2 regions of the Allobosea sp. GW822-FHT03F07 genome follow, and region 1 is predicted to be linked to the other one. Evidence: predicted binding sites of a transcription regulator. Region 1 holds the regulator's gene; the other holds the start of a gene.
The links. The regulator HrcA, encoded in region 1, represses chaperone genes, less so after heat shock. The targets are predictions, from matches to a motif close to GTTAGCACTCNCNNNNNGNGAGTGCTAAC.
Positions count from the first base shown of each region.

Region 2: a site for HrcA is predicted at 5,003-5,031, ahead of groES (co-chaperone GroES). Genes of this name have one in related genera too.

Region 1 covers NZ_JBXAND010000004.1:84,722-92,006, forward strand. Annotated here, with positions in the region: gene AC1RMY_RS14235 (penicillin-binding protein activator) at 1-1,031, shown strand, start outside; gene hemW (radical SAM family heme chaperone HemW) at 1,143-2,345, opposite strand; gene rdgB (RdgB/HAM1 family non-canonical purine NTP pyrophosphatase) at 2,342-2,977, opposite strand; gene rph (ribonuclease PH) at 2,979-3,695, opposite strand; gene hrcA (heat-inducible transcriptional repressor HrcA) at 3,955-5,040, shown strand; gene AC1RMY_RS14260 (homocysteine S-methyltransferase family protein) at 5,062-6,033, opposite strand; gene AC1RMY_RS14265 (TetR/AcrR family transcriptional regulator) at 6,274-6,897, shown strand; gene AC1RMY_RS14270 (DUF3297 family protein) at 7,022-7,273, shown strand; gene AC1RMY_RS14275 (GNAT family N-acetyltransferase) at 7,283-7,285, opposite strand, start outside.
Region 2 covers NZ_JBXAND010000003.1:374,683-381,967, forward strand. Annotated here, with positions in the region: gene AC1RMY_RS13155 (META domain-containing protein) at 6-491, shown strand; gene AC1RMY_RS13160 (ABC transporter ATP-binding protein/permease) at 650-2,746, opposite strand; gene groL (chaperonin GroEL) at 2,970-4,607, opposite strand; gene groES (co-chaperone GroES) at 4,653-4,940, opposite strand; gene AC1RMY_RS13175 (MarR family winged helix-turn-helix transcriptional regulator) at 5,153-5,653, shown strand; gene AC1RMY_RS13180 (PaaI family thioesterase) at 5,722-6,201, shown strand; gene AC1RMY_RS13185 (DMT family transporter) at 6,198-7,040, opposite strand; gene AC1RMY_RS13190 (GNAT family N-acetyltransferase) at 7,037-7,285, opposite strand, start outside.

The sequences.
Region 1 (7,285 bases):
AGGTCAAGGTCGGGCTGATCCTGCCCCTGACGGCCGAAGGCCAGGGCGCCGTCGTCGGCAATTCGCTTCGCAACGCAGCCGAGATGGCGCTGTCGGAGTTCCCCAATGCCGACCTGACCCTGCTGGTCAAGGATGATCGCGGCACGCCCGAGGGCGCCCAGGCTGCGGCGCAGGAGGCGCTGCGCGAGGGGGCCGAACTGATCATCGGCCCGCTCTTCGCCCCCTCGGTCCAGGCTGCTGCCCAGGTCGCCCGCGGCGCCAACCGCCCCGTCATCGCCTTCTCCAGCGACACCAATGTCGCCGGGCGCGGCGTCTATCTCCTGTCCTTCCCGCCCGAGAACGACGTCAACCGCGTCATCGCCTACGCCTCGCAGCAGGGCCGCAGATCCTTCGCTGCGCTGGTGCCCGACACCGCCTATGGCAAGGTCGTCGAGGCTGCCTTCCAGCAGGCCGTCGCTGCGCGCGGCGGCCGGGTGGTCGTGATCGAACGCTTCTCGCCGGACCAGAATTCGATGCGCACCGCCGCGACACGGCTGACGCCGGCCCTGGCGCAGGCCGACGCGCTCTTCGTGCCGGCCGCCGCCGACACCATGCCGGCGCTTGGCACCGCGCTCCAGCAGGCCGGCTATGATCCGGCCAAGGTCAAGCCGCTGGGGACCGGTGTCTGGAACGACGCCAATGTCGCGCGCGTGCCGGCGATCCAGGGTGGCTGGTTCGCTTCGCCCGACACCGCCGGCTTCAACGCCTTCGCCGGCCGCTATCAGGCGCGCTTCAACAGCGCGCCGACGCGTACGGCGACGCTGGCCTATGATGCGGTCTCGCTCTCGGCGGCGCTGGCGCGCACGCAGGGTTCGCAGCGTTTTTCCGAAGCCGTCCTGACCAATGCATCGGGTTTCGCCGGCGCCGACGGCGTCTTCCGCTTCCGCCCCGACGGCCAGATCGACCGCGGCCTCGCCGTGCTCGAGCTGCGCAACGGCCAGATCGTGACGGTCAACGCCGCGCCGCGCGATCTTGGGCCGCGCACGCAGTAGGGCGGAAGCTGCACCGCCATGCTCGCCGTTGTGGCGAGCATCCACGTCTTGAACGCCGATCTCGCCGCAGGAAGACGTGGTTGGTCGGGACAAGCCCGACCATGACGGGTGTCACGCCGCTAGATCCGCCACGACCGCGTCCAGCACCAGCGCGCCTTCCGGCGTGCAGGCGATCTTGCCGCCGGGCTTGCGGGTCAGGAGCCCGTCCAGGATCAGGCTCGTGACGCGAGGTTCGCTGAGCGCGCGCCCGGACAAGGCCTTGAACACCGCGGGGTCGATTCCCTCGACAAGCCGCAAGCCCATCAGCAGGTATTCGTCGCCCTGGGCCTCGATGCTGAGCCGCTCGTCCTCGATCAGCGCATGGCCTTCCGCCTCGACCCGCTCGAGCCAGGCTTCCGGCCGCTTCTCGGTCGAATGCGCCATGCGGCCCTCGGCGGCGACGAGCCGGCCATGGGCGCCGGGGCCGACGCCGGCATATTCGCCATAGCGCCAATAGACCAGGTTGTGCCGGCACTCCGCGCCCGGCCTGGCATGGTTCGAGATCTCGTAGACGGGCAGGCCGTGCCGGGCGGTGATTTCCTGCGTGATCTCGTAGAGCGCAGCGCCCGCCTCGTGATCGGGGATCGCGAGCTTGCCGGCCCTGAACAACCGCTCGAACATCGTGTCGGGCTCGATGGTGAGCTGGTAGAGCGAAAGATGCTCGGCCGCATGGCTGATCGCCAGTTCGAGCTCCGCCCGCCACAGAGCCGGCGTCTGCGTGGCCGAGCGGGCATAGATCAGGTCGAAGGAATAGCGCTCGAAATATTTTCGCGCGATCGCGACGGCGTCGAGCGCTTCCTGCGTCGAATGCATCCGCCCCAGCGCCTTGAGGTCGGCGTCGTTCAGTGCCTGCACGCCGAGCGAAACCCGGTTCACACCGGCCGCCCGGAAATCGCGGAAGCGCCCGGCCTCGACGCTGGTCGGGTTGGCTTCCAGCGAGACCTCACAATTGGGGTCGACCGCCCAGAACTCGCCGATCGCATCGAGGATCGCGCCGACGGTGCGGCCCGCCATCAGGGAGGGCGTGCCGCCACCGAAGAAGATCGAGGACACAGTGCGGCCGGGTGCGAGCGCGGCCCGGTGCGCCAGCTCGCGCCGGAACGCCGCGACATAGCGGGCCTGATCGGGCGGCTGCAGGCGGACATGGCTGTTGAAGTCACAATAGGGGCATTTGGCCAGGCAGAACGGCCAATGCACATAGACCGCGAAGCCCGCATCCGCTGTGGGATGTAGGATCGCGGCAGGCCGCTTGCTCAGGGCGGCCCCGGTTGTCATGTGGGTTTCCGCAAGCAGGCCGCCGCCAGCAACGTGAAGGCGCGCGCGCGATGGGAGAGGGCCTCGCCCGCCCCCGCCTTTTCGGCAGTGGTCATCTCGCCGAAAGTCTTCTCGAAGCCATCCGGCTTGAAGATCGGAGTGTAGCCGAAGCCCTTGTCGCCGCGCGGCTCGTCGACGATCGTGCCAAAGACACGGCCCTCGAACAACTCCTCATGTCCGTCCGGCCAGGCGATCACCAAGGCCGAGACGAAATGCGCCCGGCGCCTCTCGGGCGCAGTCGCGCCGCGCTTGGCCATCTCGGCGAGAACGCGCGCCATGGCAGGCTTGAAGTCCTTGCCCGGCCCGGCCCAGTTCGCCGAGAACAGGCCGGGCGCGCCGTCCAGCGCATCGACGCAGATGCCGGAATCGTCGGCGAGTGCCGGCAGGCCGCTGGCCTTGGCCGCAGCATGAGCCTTGATGGCGGCGTTCTCAGCGAACATGTGGCCGGTCTCATCGGGCTCGGGCAGGCCGAGCTCGCCGGCCGAGACGAGCTCGATCCCGTAGGGCGCCATCAGCTCGCGCATCTCGACGAGCTTGCCCTTGTTATGGGTCGCGAGAACGACCTTGCCGGAGAGGAGGCGATGCCCGCTCATCTCAGGCCACCGCAGCCTTCTGTAGCGTGACGAGCTTGCCGACCCCGCCCTTGGCGAGCTTGAGCAGCGCCATCAGCTCCTCCTCCGAGAAAGGCGCGCCCTCGGCCGTGCCCTGCACCTCGACGAGGCCGCCCGAGCCGGTAATGACGAAATTCGCATCGGTCTGGGCGCCGGAATCCTCGACATAGTCGAGGTCGAGTACCGGGTTGCCGGCGACGATGCCGCAGGAAATCGCCGCGACATGGTCCTTGAGCGGGTTCGAGCCCTTCAGCATGGAGCGGCCCTCCATCCATTTCAGCGCATCGTGCAGTGCGACCCAGGCGCCGGTGATCGAGGCGGTGCGCGTGCCGCCATCCGCCTGGATGACGTCGCAGTCGACGACGATCTGGCGCTCGCCGATCGCGGTCAGGTCGACCACGGCGCGCAAGGACCGTCCGACGAGGCGCTGGATCTCCTGGGTGCGGCCCGATGGCTTGCCCGAGGTGACCTCGCGGCGCGTGCGCTCATGGGTGGCGCGCGGCAGCATCGAATATTCGGCGGTGACCCAGCCCTTGCCGGTGCCGCGTAGCCACGGCGGGCCCTTCTCCTCGACGGTCGCGGCGCAGAGCACCTTGGTCTCGCCGAAGGTCACCATGCAGGAGCCCTCCGCATAGCGCACGACGCCGCGTTCGAGCGTCACCTTGCGCATTTCGTCTGCGCCGCGTTTGGAGGGTCGCATGGGAAGATCCTGATTGTCCTGGGTCGGCGGCTTGTAGGCGGTTGCGCGAGGGGCGGCAAGGTTGGGGGCTTGGTTCCCTGCGTCGTCATGGTCGGGCTTGTCCCGACCATCCACGTCTTTGTCTGGCGAGGCCTGTGTTCAAGACGTGCTCGCCACAAGGGCGAGCACGACGGAAAGGCCGCGCCCCTTCTTGCCTCTTGATCCTTTGAAGGCCAGAGCGGACAATAACCCGCATGTCGAACCCGTCTTTCCGGCTGAAATGAGCGCCCACACGCCGCGTCCCGAATCCCCCAGCGGGTTGATCGAGACCGACCAGCGATCGCGCGAGATCTTCCGCCAGATCGTCGATGGCTATCTCACCACCGGCGAGCCGGTCGGCTCGCGCAACATCGCCCGTCTGCTGCCGATGTCGCTGTCGCCTGCGACTGTGCGCAACGTCATGACCGATCTCGAACTGGCCGGGCTGATCTATGCGCCGCACACCTCGGCGGGGCGCCTTCCAACGGAGAGGGGGCTGCGCTTCTTCGTCGATGCGATGATGGAAGTCGGCAACCTGACCGCCGACGAGCGCACCCGCATCGAGGCACAGATGAAGGCGGCCGCGACCGGGCGGACGCTCGACGGCACGCTGACCGAGGCCTCGGCATTGCTCTCGGGCCTGTCGCGCGGCGCCGGCGTCGTCGTCACCACCAAGGCCAATGCGCGCCTCAAGCACATCGAGTTCGTGAGGCTCGATCCGGCGCGGGCGCTGGTCGTGCTGGTCGCCGATGACGGCACGGTCGAGAACCGCCTGCTGACTCTGCCCGCCGGCTTGCCGGCTTCGGCGCTGACGGAAGCCGCGAATTTCCTCAACGCCCGCATCATGGGCAAGACGCTCGGCGAAGTACGGGACGAGATCGCCCGGCATCGCGCCCAGATGGAGCAGGAACTCGACGCGCTGACCGCACGCCTGGTCGAGAGCGGCATCGCGACCTCCTCGGGGCCGAGTTCCGATCGCCACCTGATCGTGCGCGGCCAGGCCAATCTGCTTGAGGATCTGAAGGCGCAGGAGGATCTCGAGCGCATCCGCCTGCTCTTCGGCGACCTGGAAACGCAGACCGACGTCATCGACCTCCTGTCGCGCGCCGAGGCCGGCGACGGCGTCCGCATCTTCATCGGCTCCGAGAACAAGCTATTCTCGATGTCCGGTTCCTCGATGGTGGCGGCCCCCTTCCGCGACGCCGAGCAGCGCATCGTCGGCGTCGTCGGCATCATCGGCCCGACGCGGCTGAACTATGCCCGCATCGTGCCGATGGTCGACTATACGGCGAAGGTCGTCGGCCGGCTACTCGATAGCGGGCGCTGACGAGGCCGCTTCGCCCGGTTCTCAGGCGCTCAGTGCCACCGGCGGAACGCAAGCCTCGCAAACCGCCGCGACATGGCGGTGGTCGGTGCCGCAGCAGCCGCCGAGGATGCGCATCGTCGGGAAGTTGCGCCTGAGCGCCTGATAGCGGTGGCCGAGATCGACCGGATCGCCCTCGTCCAGCGTCTCCGACTCGTCCAGCTCCGCATGGCTGCGCGTCGAGGCATTGGCGCGGATGCCATGCACGCGCTGCACCCAGGTCTCGCCGGCCTCCAGAGCATGCTGGAAATGCGTCGGATGGGCGCAGTTGATCATGTAGTAGAGCGGCGCGCCGCTGGTCTCGTCGTCGACGATCTCGACCGCCTCGCGCAGGGATCGGCCACTGGCCAGCCGCCCGTCCGTCTCGACCGTGAAGGAGATGGCGCAGGGCATGCCATGCGCCTTCGCGGCCTCCGCGATGCCGATCGCCTCCTCGACGGTGTTCATCGTATAGGCCGCGACCATGTCGGCTTGCGACTCGGCGAAGCTGGCGATCTGCTCGCTGTGATAATCCTGCGCCGTCCTCGCATCCATGAAGCCGGCCTTGTAGCCGTCGCCGCGCGGCCCGATCGCCCCCGAGATCACGCAGGGCATCGACGGCGTCTCCCAGCGGGCGCGCAGCCCAGCCAGAAGCGCGACCGAAGCCTGGTTCGCTGCCTTCAGAGCGTCAGCCCCGTAGCCGAGCTTCTCGCCCCAGTCGCGATTGGCCCGCCAGGTCGCGCTGTCGAGCACGAAGCCGACGCCGCGGCCCTTCGCGATCGCCAGATACTTTTCGTAGTAGGCGGTCAGATGAGCCCTGCCGTCCTCGGTCGCCAGCAGGACGAACGAGGCGAAATGCGGCAGTTCGAGCCCCTCATGAAAGATCAGGGTGGTTTCCATGCCGCCGTCGCTGAGGAAGAGCCCGCCATGCATCTGTGGAAGGGCGTGGCGATATTTGGCGTAGGAAGGCTTGGCCATGAATGTCGCTCCCGAATTGTTGACACCCGCCCCGGCGTTTTGCCTTCCGGCGGGAACGCGCCGGTTATCTCCAATGCCGCCCCGAGCGGCTAGAAAGCTCGTGGTACGGCTTGGTCTCGCGCCCAAAAAGTGTCTTGAATCCAGTGTCTTGAGTCGACCGTGGCGTGTCGAAGGCCTCTCGTGCTAGGCTTCCCGCAAGGAAAAACCACACCGGCGGTACAGTTTTTCGGAGGTCCTGCCATGAGCAAGGGCATCGCGACGCGCGACCGCATCCTCGCCATTGCCGAGGCCGGCGTCCTGGCCAAGGGTTTCGGCGCGACCTCGATCGAGGAGGTCATCGTCGAGGCGGGCATCACCAAGAGCGGCTTCTTCTATCATTTCCGTGACAAGAACGAACTCGCCCGCGAAATGCTCAAGCGCTATGTCGCGAGCAACGACCAGCTCTTTGACGACATCTTCGCCCGCGGTCGCGAGCTCTCCGAGGATCCGCTGCAGGCCTTCCTGATCTCGCTCAAGCTCCTCGCCGAGGTGATGTCCGACCTGCCGAACGGCCATCCCGGCTGCCTGATCGCCAGCATCTGCTATCAGGAGCGCCTTTTCGACCGCGAGGTGCGCGAACTGACCGCCCAATCGGTCCGCAGCTGGAACGCCCGCTTCCGGAGCATTTTTGGCGAGATTGCCGCGGTCCACCCGCCGCGCGAGCCGGTCGATCTCGACGACCTCGCCGATATGCTCTCCTGCGTCGTCGATGGCGGCATCATCATGTCGAAGACGCTGGGCGATCCGAGCCGCCTGACCCGGCAGGTGCTGGCCTTCCGCAGCTTCGTCAAGCTGCTGTTCTCGGAGCCCGCGCGGACCTCCTAGCTCCGGCCGCAGCGCCGCGCTCCTTCGCGCCGGACAGCCGGATTTGGCATCGCTGCCGGATCGCGCTACCTGTCCCGGCAACACGGCGTCCGCCGCAAGATTCCGCAGTCCAAGGCTTTATCCGATGACCGATACCCTTCCCGACCGCCTCTCCTCGAACCCGAACAGCCCCTACTACAACGAGGAACTGCTCGCCCGGGACATCGGCGTGCGCTTCAAGGGCGTCGAGAAGACCAATGTCGAGGAATACTGCGTCAGCGAGGGGTGGGTGCGCCTCACCGCCGGAAACGCCAAGGATCGCTTCGGCAATCCGATGACGGTGAAGCTCAAGGGCGAGGTCGAGCCCTATTTCCGCCAGGCGCAGACCGAGGGCTGAGCGCCGGGCTCA
Region 2 (7,285 bases), on a different contig from region 1:
CGATAATGATTCGACGCCTTGGCTACGCCGCCGCTCTCGCCGTCATGGCCGCGCCCATGCTGATGCCGACGGAAGCGCTCGCGCAGCGACGCCAGCAGATGCCGTCGCGCGAGCAGTTGGGGACGCCGCAAGCCCCGCCGATCGACCAGAAGCAGGAAAAGGATTTTCCGCTTGGAGCCTCCTGGAGCGCGGTGTCGCTGAATGGCAAGCCGATCGCGGATCGCCGCGCCACCTTGATGGTGGACAAGAGCCTGCGCGGCACGGGCTTCGGCGGCTGCAACACCTTCTCGGCCTCGACCTATCCCTTGCGTCAGCAGGGCTTCGCTGTCGGCCCGCTCGCCCTGACCAAGCGCACCTGCGACAAGGGCCTGTCGGAGTTCGAGCGCAGCTTCCTGACGGCGCTGCGTGCGGCGCGCAACTGGGATCTCGTCGGCGGCAAGCTCGTGCTCAAGGGCGGCGCCGGTGAAATTCACTTCGACCGGGCGCTCTGAGGCGTCCGGATATTTCCCTCAGAAACACCGTCGTCATCCCGGTTTGACCCGGGATCCATCTTGGAGCGCAACGCCCTTCGATGGATCCCGGAGCTACGCTGCTTTGCAGCTTGTCCGGGATGACGGCGCGTTCTCGGTGCCTTGACGGGCAAGGCCCCTCAGGCCTCCGCCGGAACCTTCACGGGCATGCGCGGGCTGAAGGTGCCGTCCGCATTCGGCTCCATCGTCACCACCGCATCATGCATCTCGCGCAGCGTGCCGCGATGTCCGATCGAGACCACGCGCGTCTGCGGCAGGGCCTTGTCGATGGCGGCGTAGAGCTCGCCTTCCAGCTTCTCGTCGAGCGAGGCGGTCGCCTCGTCCAGGAACAGCCAGTCCGGCCGGGCGAGCAGGGCGCGCGCCACCGCCAGCCGCTGCTGCTCGCCGCCCGAAAGGCGCTGGCCCCAGAGGTCGACCTCGTCGAGCCGGTCGCGCAGATGGCCGAGCTTGACCTTGTCCATGGCCTCCTGGATCTCGGCATCGTCATAGGCATCGGCCTCGGACGGATAGGCCAGCGCCGCACGCAAGCTGCCCTGCGGCAGATAGGGCCGCTGCGGCAGCAGCATGATCTCGGCATTGGCGGGAATGCCGACCTTGCCCTCGCCGAAAGGCCAGATGCCGGCGATGGCGCGAAACAGCGTCGACTTGCCGGAGCCCGAGGGGCCGACCACCAGCGTCCGCCTGACCTGGCCGAGGTCGAGATCGTCCACCCGCACGATCGGCGCGCCGTTCGGCAGCGTCAGCGTGACGCCGCCGACATGCACGTCGCGGTCGTCAGCGGGGTCGCGATGGATCGTCTTGTCGCCGACGCTCGCCGCCTGCGCCTGGGCGATCGCGGTCTCGAAGGTGGTGAGACGGTTGATCGAGGCGAGGTAGGAGGCGATCGACTGGTAGCTGTTGATGAAGAAGGACATCGCCGTCTCGACCCGCCCGAAGGCCGAGGACACCTGCGTCAGCACGCCGAAGGTGATGGCGCCGGCGAAGTAGTAGGGCGCCAGCAGCACGAAGGGGATGACCACGTTCGCCTGGTTGTAGGACAGGGTGAAGGTCGTCAGCTTCAGCTTGCGCCACATCAACTGGTAGAAGTTCGAGACGATCGCGTGGAAGCTGCGCGCCAGATGCTGCCGCTCGGCCGGCTCACCATGCATCAGCGCGATCTGCTCGGAATATTCGCGCAGGCGCGCCAGCGAGAAGCGGAAGTTCGCCTCGCGCTTCTCCTGTTCGAAATCGAGCGCGATCAACGGCTTGCCGATGAGATGGGTGATCCAGGTCGCCACCGCCGCATAGATCAGCGTGGCCCAGAAGATGAAGCCGGGGATGACCAGATCCGTGCCCGGAACGGTGATCGCGACTGGGATGTTCCAGAGGATGATCGAGAACGAAACCAGCGTCGAGACCTGCGTCAGCATGGTCAGCGAGAAGGAATAGGTCTGGTTCAGGAAAGAGCGCGTGTCCTCCGAGATGCGCTGGTCGGGGTTGTCGGCGGTTCCGGCCAGCGAGATGCGATAATGCGTGCCGCTCTGCAGCCAGCGCCGGCTGTACTCGTCGGCCATCCATTCGCGCCAGCGGATCAGCAGCACGGACTGGGCGACGATCTCGATCAGGCTCGAGATGGCCGAGATCGCGGCCCAGATGCAGAAGACCCAGAGCAACTGCTCCCAGAACGCCGCGGCGTTCTTCTCCTGCAGGGCGTTGTAGAAGTCGCGATAGAAGAAGTTCAGCCGCAGCGAGATGCCGACCTGCGCCTGATTCAGCACGACTAGGAAGACGATCAGCGCGATCGCGAAATGGCCGAGCTTCACCCGGTAGCGGCCCAGCAGCCAGAGATTGGCCTCGGTCGCGTCGCCGGAGAGGAAATAGGGCGAGGAGATGCGCGCGATGCGCTGCACCACCGGCACGAAGGAGATCGCATAGATCAGGATGCCGAACACGGCGACGGTGGTGGCGAGGCTCGTCGGCGGCGCAGCCGCCGCCCAGTCCTGCGGCCAGTAGCCGCCCTGCGCCAGCAGAGCGCCGGCGCCGAAGACGACATATTCCGTGCCGAAGATGCCGGAGAAAATCTTCAGGAAGAAGTCGATCTCGGTCGAGCGGTAGAGAGCCAGCGCCAGCAGGACGCCGACCACGCCCATGCCGATCGTACCGGCGGCTCCGCTCTGCTGTCCGGCGATGAGGGCAATGAGGGCGAGCGCGGCGACGGCGAAACTCAACGGGCGCATCGGCAGTTCCTGATCAGATCTTGAATCGCGGCGATGGCCGCGAGCGCGACCATGTCGCACCGGATGCGGCCGTTCAATGGCAAGCCGTCAAGATGAGCAAATTGTCATCCGTGGGATAGGCCGTGAGCGGACCCGCCCGCACTCGGTAACGAGGTCCAAAACGGAAAAGGCCCGGCTTGCGCCGGGCCTTCCCATGTCTTCGCAGGAGCGAAGGGTGGCTGGATCAGAAGTCCATGCCGCCCATGCCGCCGCCGCCCATCGGGGGCATCGGGGCGTCCTTCTTCGGCAGCTCCGCGATCATCGCCTCGGTGGTGATGAGCAGGCCGGCGATCGAAGCCGCGTCCTGGATCGCCGTGCGCACGACCTTGGTCGGGTCGATGATGCCGGCCTTGACCAGATCGCCGTATTCGCCGGTCTGGGCGTTGTAGCCGAAGGCGTAGTCCTTGGACTCGAGCAGCTTGCCGACCACGACCGCGCCGTCATCGCCGGCGTTGTCGACGATCTGCTTGGCCGGGGCCATGATCGCCTTGCGGACGATCTCGATGCCGGTCTTCTGGTCGTCATTGGCGGTCTTGATCGACTTGACGGTCGACAGGGCGCGCAGGAGGGCGACGCCGCCGCCCGGCAGGATGCCTTCTTCGACCGCAGCGCGGGTCGCGTTCAGGGCGTCGTCGACGCGGTCCTTCTTCTCCTTGACCTCGACCTCGGTCGCGCCGCCGACGCGGATCACCGCGACGCCGCCGGCGAGCTTGGCCAGGCGCTCCTGCAGCTTCTCACGGTCGTAGTCCGAGGTGGTCTCCTCGATCTGCGCCTTGATCTGCGAAACGCGTGCCTCGATGTCCTTCTTCTTGCCGGCGCCGTCGATGATCGTGGTGTTCTCCTTCTCGATGCGCACCTTCTTGGCGCGGCCGAGCATCTGGAGGGTCACGGTCTCGAGCTTGATGCCGAGGTCTTCCGAGATCATCTGGCCGGCGGTCAGGATCGAGATGTCCTCGAGCATGGCCTTGCGGCGATCGCCGAAGCCCGGAGCCTTGACGGCCGCGACCTTCAGGCCGCCACGGAGCTTGTTGACGACGAGGGTGGCGAGAGCCTCGCCCTCAACGTCCTCGGCGATGATGAGCAGCGGCTTGCCGGTCTGCACGACGGCCTCGAGGATCGGCAGCATCGCCTGGAGCGACGACAGCTTCTTCTCGAAGATCAGGATGTAGGGGTCCTCGAGCTCCGCCACCATCTTCTCGGAGTTGGTGATGAAGTAGGGGGAGAGATAGCCGCGGTCGAACTGCATGCCCTCGACGACGTCAAGTTCGGTCTCGGCGGTCTTGGCCTCCTCGACGGTGATGACACCCTCGTTGCCGACCTTCTGCATGGCGGTCGAGATCATCTTGCCGACCGACTCGTCGCCATTGGCCGAGATGGTGCCGACCTGCGCGACTTCCGCGTTGGACGTGACCTTCTTGGAGTTCTTCTTGAGGTCGGCGACGATGGCCTCGACGGCCAGATCGATGCCGCGCTTCAGGTCCATCGGGTTCATGCCGGCGGCAACCGACTTCAGGCCTTCGCGCATGATGGCGGCGGCGAGGACGGTCGCGGTCGTGGTGCCGTCGCCGGCGGCGTCGTTCTGCTTCGAGGCCACTTCGCGCACCATCTGGGCGCCCATGTTCTCGAACTTGTCGGCGAGCTCGATCTCCTTGGCGACGGTGACGCCGTCCTTGGTGATGCGCGGAGCGCCGAACGACTTGTCGATCACGACGTTGCGGCCCTTGGGACCCAGCGTGACCTTGACGGCGTTGGCGAGGATTTCGACGCCGCGCAGCATCCGGTCGCGCGCATCGGTGGAGAACTTGACGTCTTTGGCTGCCATGAGAGCAACTCCTTATGAGATGTCGGGAAAGGGGGTCTCAGGCGTTCAGCCGATGACGCCCATGATGTCGGATTCCTTCATGATCAGGAGATCCTGGCCGTCGATCTTGACCTCGGTGCCGGACCACTTGCCGAAGAGGACGCGATCGCCCTTCTTGACGTCCAGCGCGACGAGCTTGCCGGCGTCGTCACGAGCGCCGGGGCCGACGGAGATCACCTCGCCCTCCTGGGGCTTTTCCTTGGCGGTGTCAGGGATGATGATGCCACCCTTGGTCTTCTCTTCGCCATCAAGGCGGCGGACCACGACGCGGTCATGCAAAGGACGGAACTTCATGGTTCTGTCTTCCTCTCGGTAGAATTCGATGCAGGCCTCTGAAGGACCCGCGATGGGCATCTGTTAGCAGTCTCGTCATGCGAGTGCCAACGGATGGGCGGGAGATAGGCGCGTGCCCGCCGTGAGTCAAGAAACGATCCCCACGAAAGGTGAATCCGTCAGCCGTGGCGGTGCTGGCTGGCGTCGGCGTTCGAACACGCTAGCATGGCGGAATGACGACAGATGCGCCCGCTCATGCCAGGTCCGATCTGGCCGGCTCCGACCCCTCCGGCCCTGGCCCGCAGTTGGATGACATCGCCCGCGCCTGCGTCGCGCTGCATGTCCGCATGACGGCGCGCGCGGTGACGCGCGCCTACGACGAGGCGATGCGGCCAACCGGGCTCAAGATCACGCAGTTCGTGCTGCTCTCGGCCCTCAGTACCGGCGCCTGGCGCTCCGTGACCGAACTCGCCGACCGCTTCGCGCTGGAGCGGACCTCGCTGACGCGCAACCTGCAACTGCTCGTGACGGCCGGTTTGATCGAGCCGGTCGAGTGCAAGGGGCGCGCCTCGATCTATGCCGTGACCGCCAAGGGGCGGGCCGCGATCGAGGCCGCGATCCCGCATTGGCGGAAGGCGCAGGATCGCATCGAAGGCGGGCTCGGCAAGGACAGTTGGGCCGAGACGCGCGACCGGCTGAAGGCGCTGCGTCGGGTCGCCCGCGGGACATCATGACACCGGCTTGACCGCTCCTCCGCCTGCCTCTTATCGTGTATCTACACATCGAGTGAAGTGGAGGAGAGATGGCGCGCGAAGTCGGAGTGGTCACGCGGGAAACGCTGTTGGCCGGCAGCGGTCTCGATTTCCTGCGCGGGATGATCGAGGGCCAACATCCCGGCCCGCCGTTCGCTGATGCGATGGATTTCGACCTCGTCGAGGTCGAGGAGGGCAGGGTGGTCTTCGTCGGCCGCCCCTCGGCGCGCTTCTTCAACCCGCTCGGGACGATCCATGGCGGCTGGACCGCGACGATCCTCGATTCCGCCATGGCCTGCGCGACCCATGCGACGCTGAAAGCCGGCGAGGGCTACACCACGCTGGAGATGAAGGTGAACTATGTCCGCCCGGTCATGCCGGGCAGCGGCACGGTGCGCTGCGAGGGCAAGCTGATCCATCGCGGCGGCACTGTGGCGACCAGCGAGGGCCGCCTCGTCGACGAGCGCGGCAAGCTGCTCGCGCATGGCACCGAGACCTGCATGATCTTCCCGGTGAAGGCGGCAGGCTAACGCCGGCTGATCGCGATCGCCCCCGCGACGATCAGCACCGCACCGGCATAGGTAGTGATCAGCGGCACCTCCTCGAAGACGAAATAGCCGAGCAGGCTCGCCCAGATCAGCGCGGTGTATTCCAGCGGGGCGAGCCGCGAGGCCTCTGCGCGGGCGAAGGCCGAGGTCAGCGTCAGGTGCCCGGCGACGCCGAGCGCGCCCGCCGCGAGATAGACCATTAGGTCCTTCGCCGTCATCGGCACGAAGCTCAGCGCGGCGGGGATGGCGAGCAGCAGCGCTGGTCCGCAATTCTGGAAGACGACGATGATCGCCGGATGCTCTTTCATCGCGATCCGCCGCAGCAGGATCAGGTTGAAGGCATAGGCGACCGCCGAGAACAGCGCGGCGGCGACGCCGAGGCCGGCTCCGCTGACATGGCCCTGCAGGCGCGGCCAGACCATCACCAGCATGCCGGCGACGCCGAAAGCGAGCGCCTGGAAGATGCGCCCGTCCATCCGCTCCTTGAGCAGGATGCCGCCGAGCAGCGCGACGAAAACCGGCGCGAGGAAGGCGAGCGTCAGCGCCTCCGCCAGCGGCAGGACCGACAACGAATAGAAGAAGCTGCCGGCCGTCAGCACCACCACCGGAACCCGGATGGCATTGCCGATCAGGCTGGCGCGCGTCGGTGCCGGCGGGCGCACGAAGGCGAGCACGACGAGCGCGCAGAGCCCGCCCATGGCGAAGCGCATGAAGAGCGTGACGATGAAGGGATGCGCCTGCATCTGCGCCTTCACCACCGCATCCATGGCGGTGAGCAGCGCGATGCCGAGCACCGCGCGGAAGGCCGGGCCGATGGTCATCCTCGCGGCGGCAGGTTCAGGCGGAAGTGATATTCCCAGGTCGCGGAGACGTCCGCGAGGTAGCGCTCGCCCGGCCAGCGCCGGAAGCCGAGCTTCTCGTAGAAGCGATGGCCGCGGGCGAAGCGCGTATCCGACCAGAGCATCATCTCGGCGAAGCCGCCTGCCTGCGCGAAGGCGACGGCTTTCGCGAAGAGCGCCTGTGCCAGCCCGGTCCCGCGAAAGGCCGGGTCGGCATAGACCTTGGT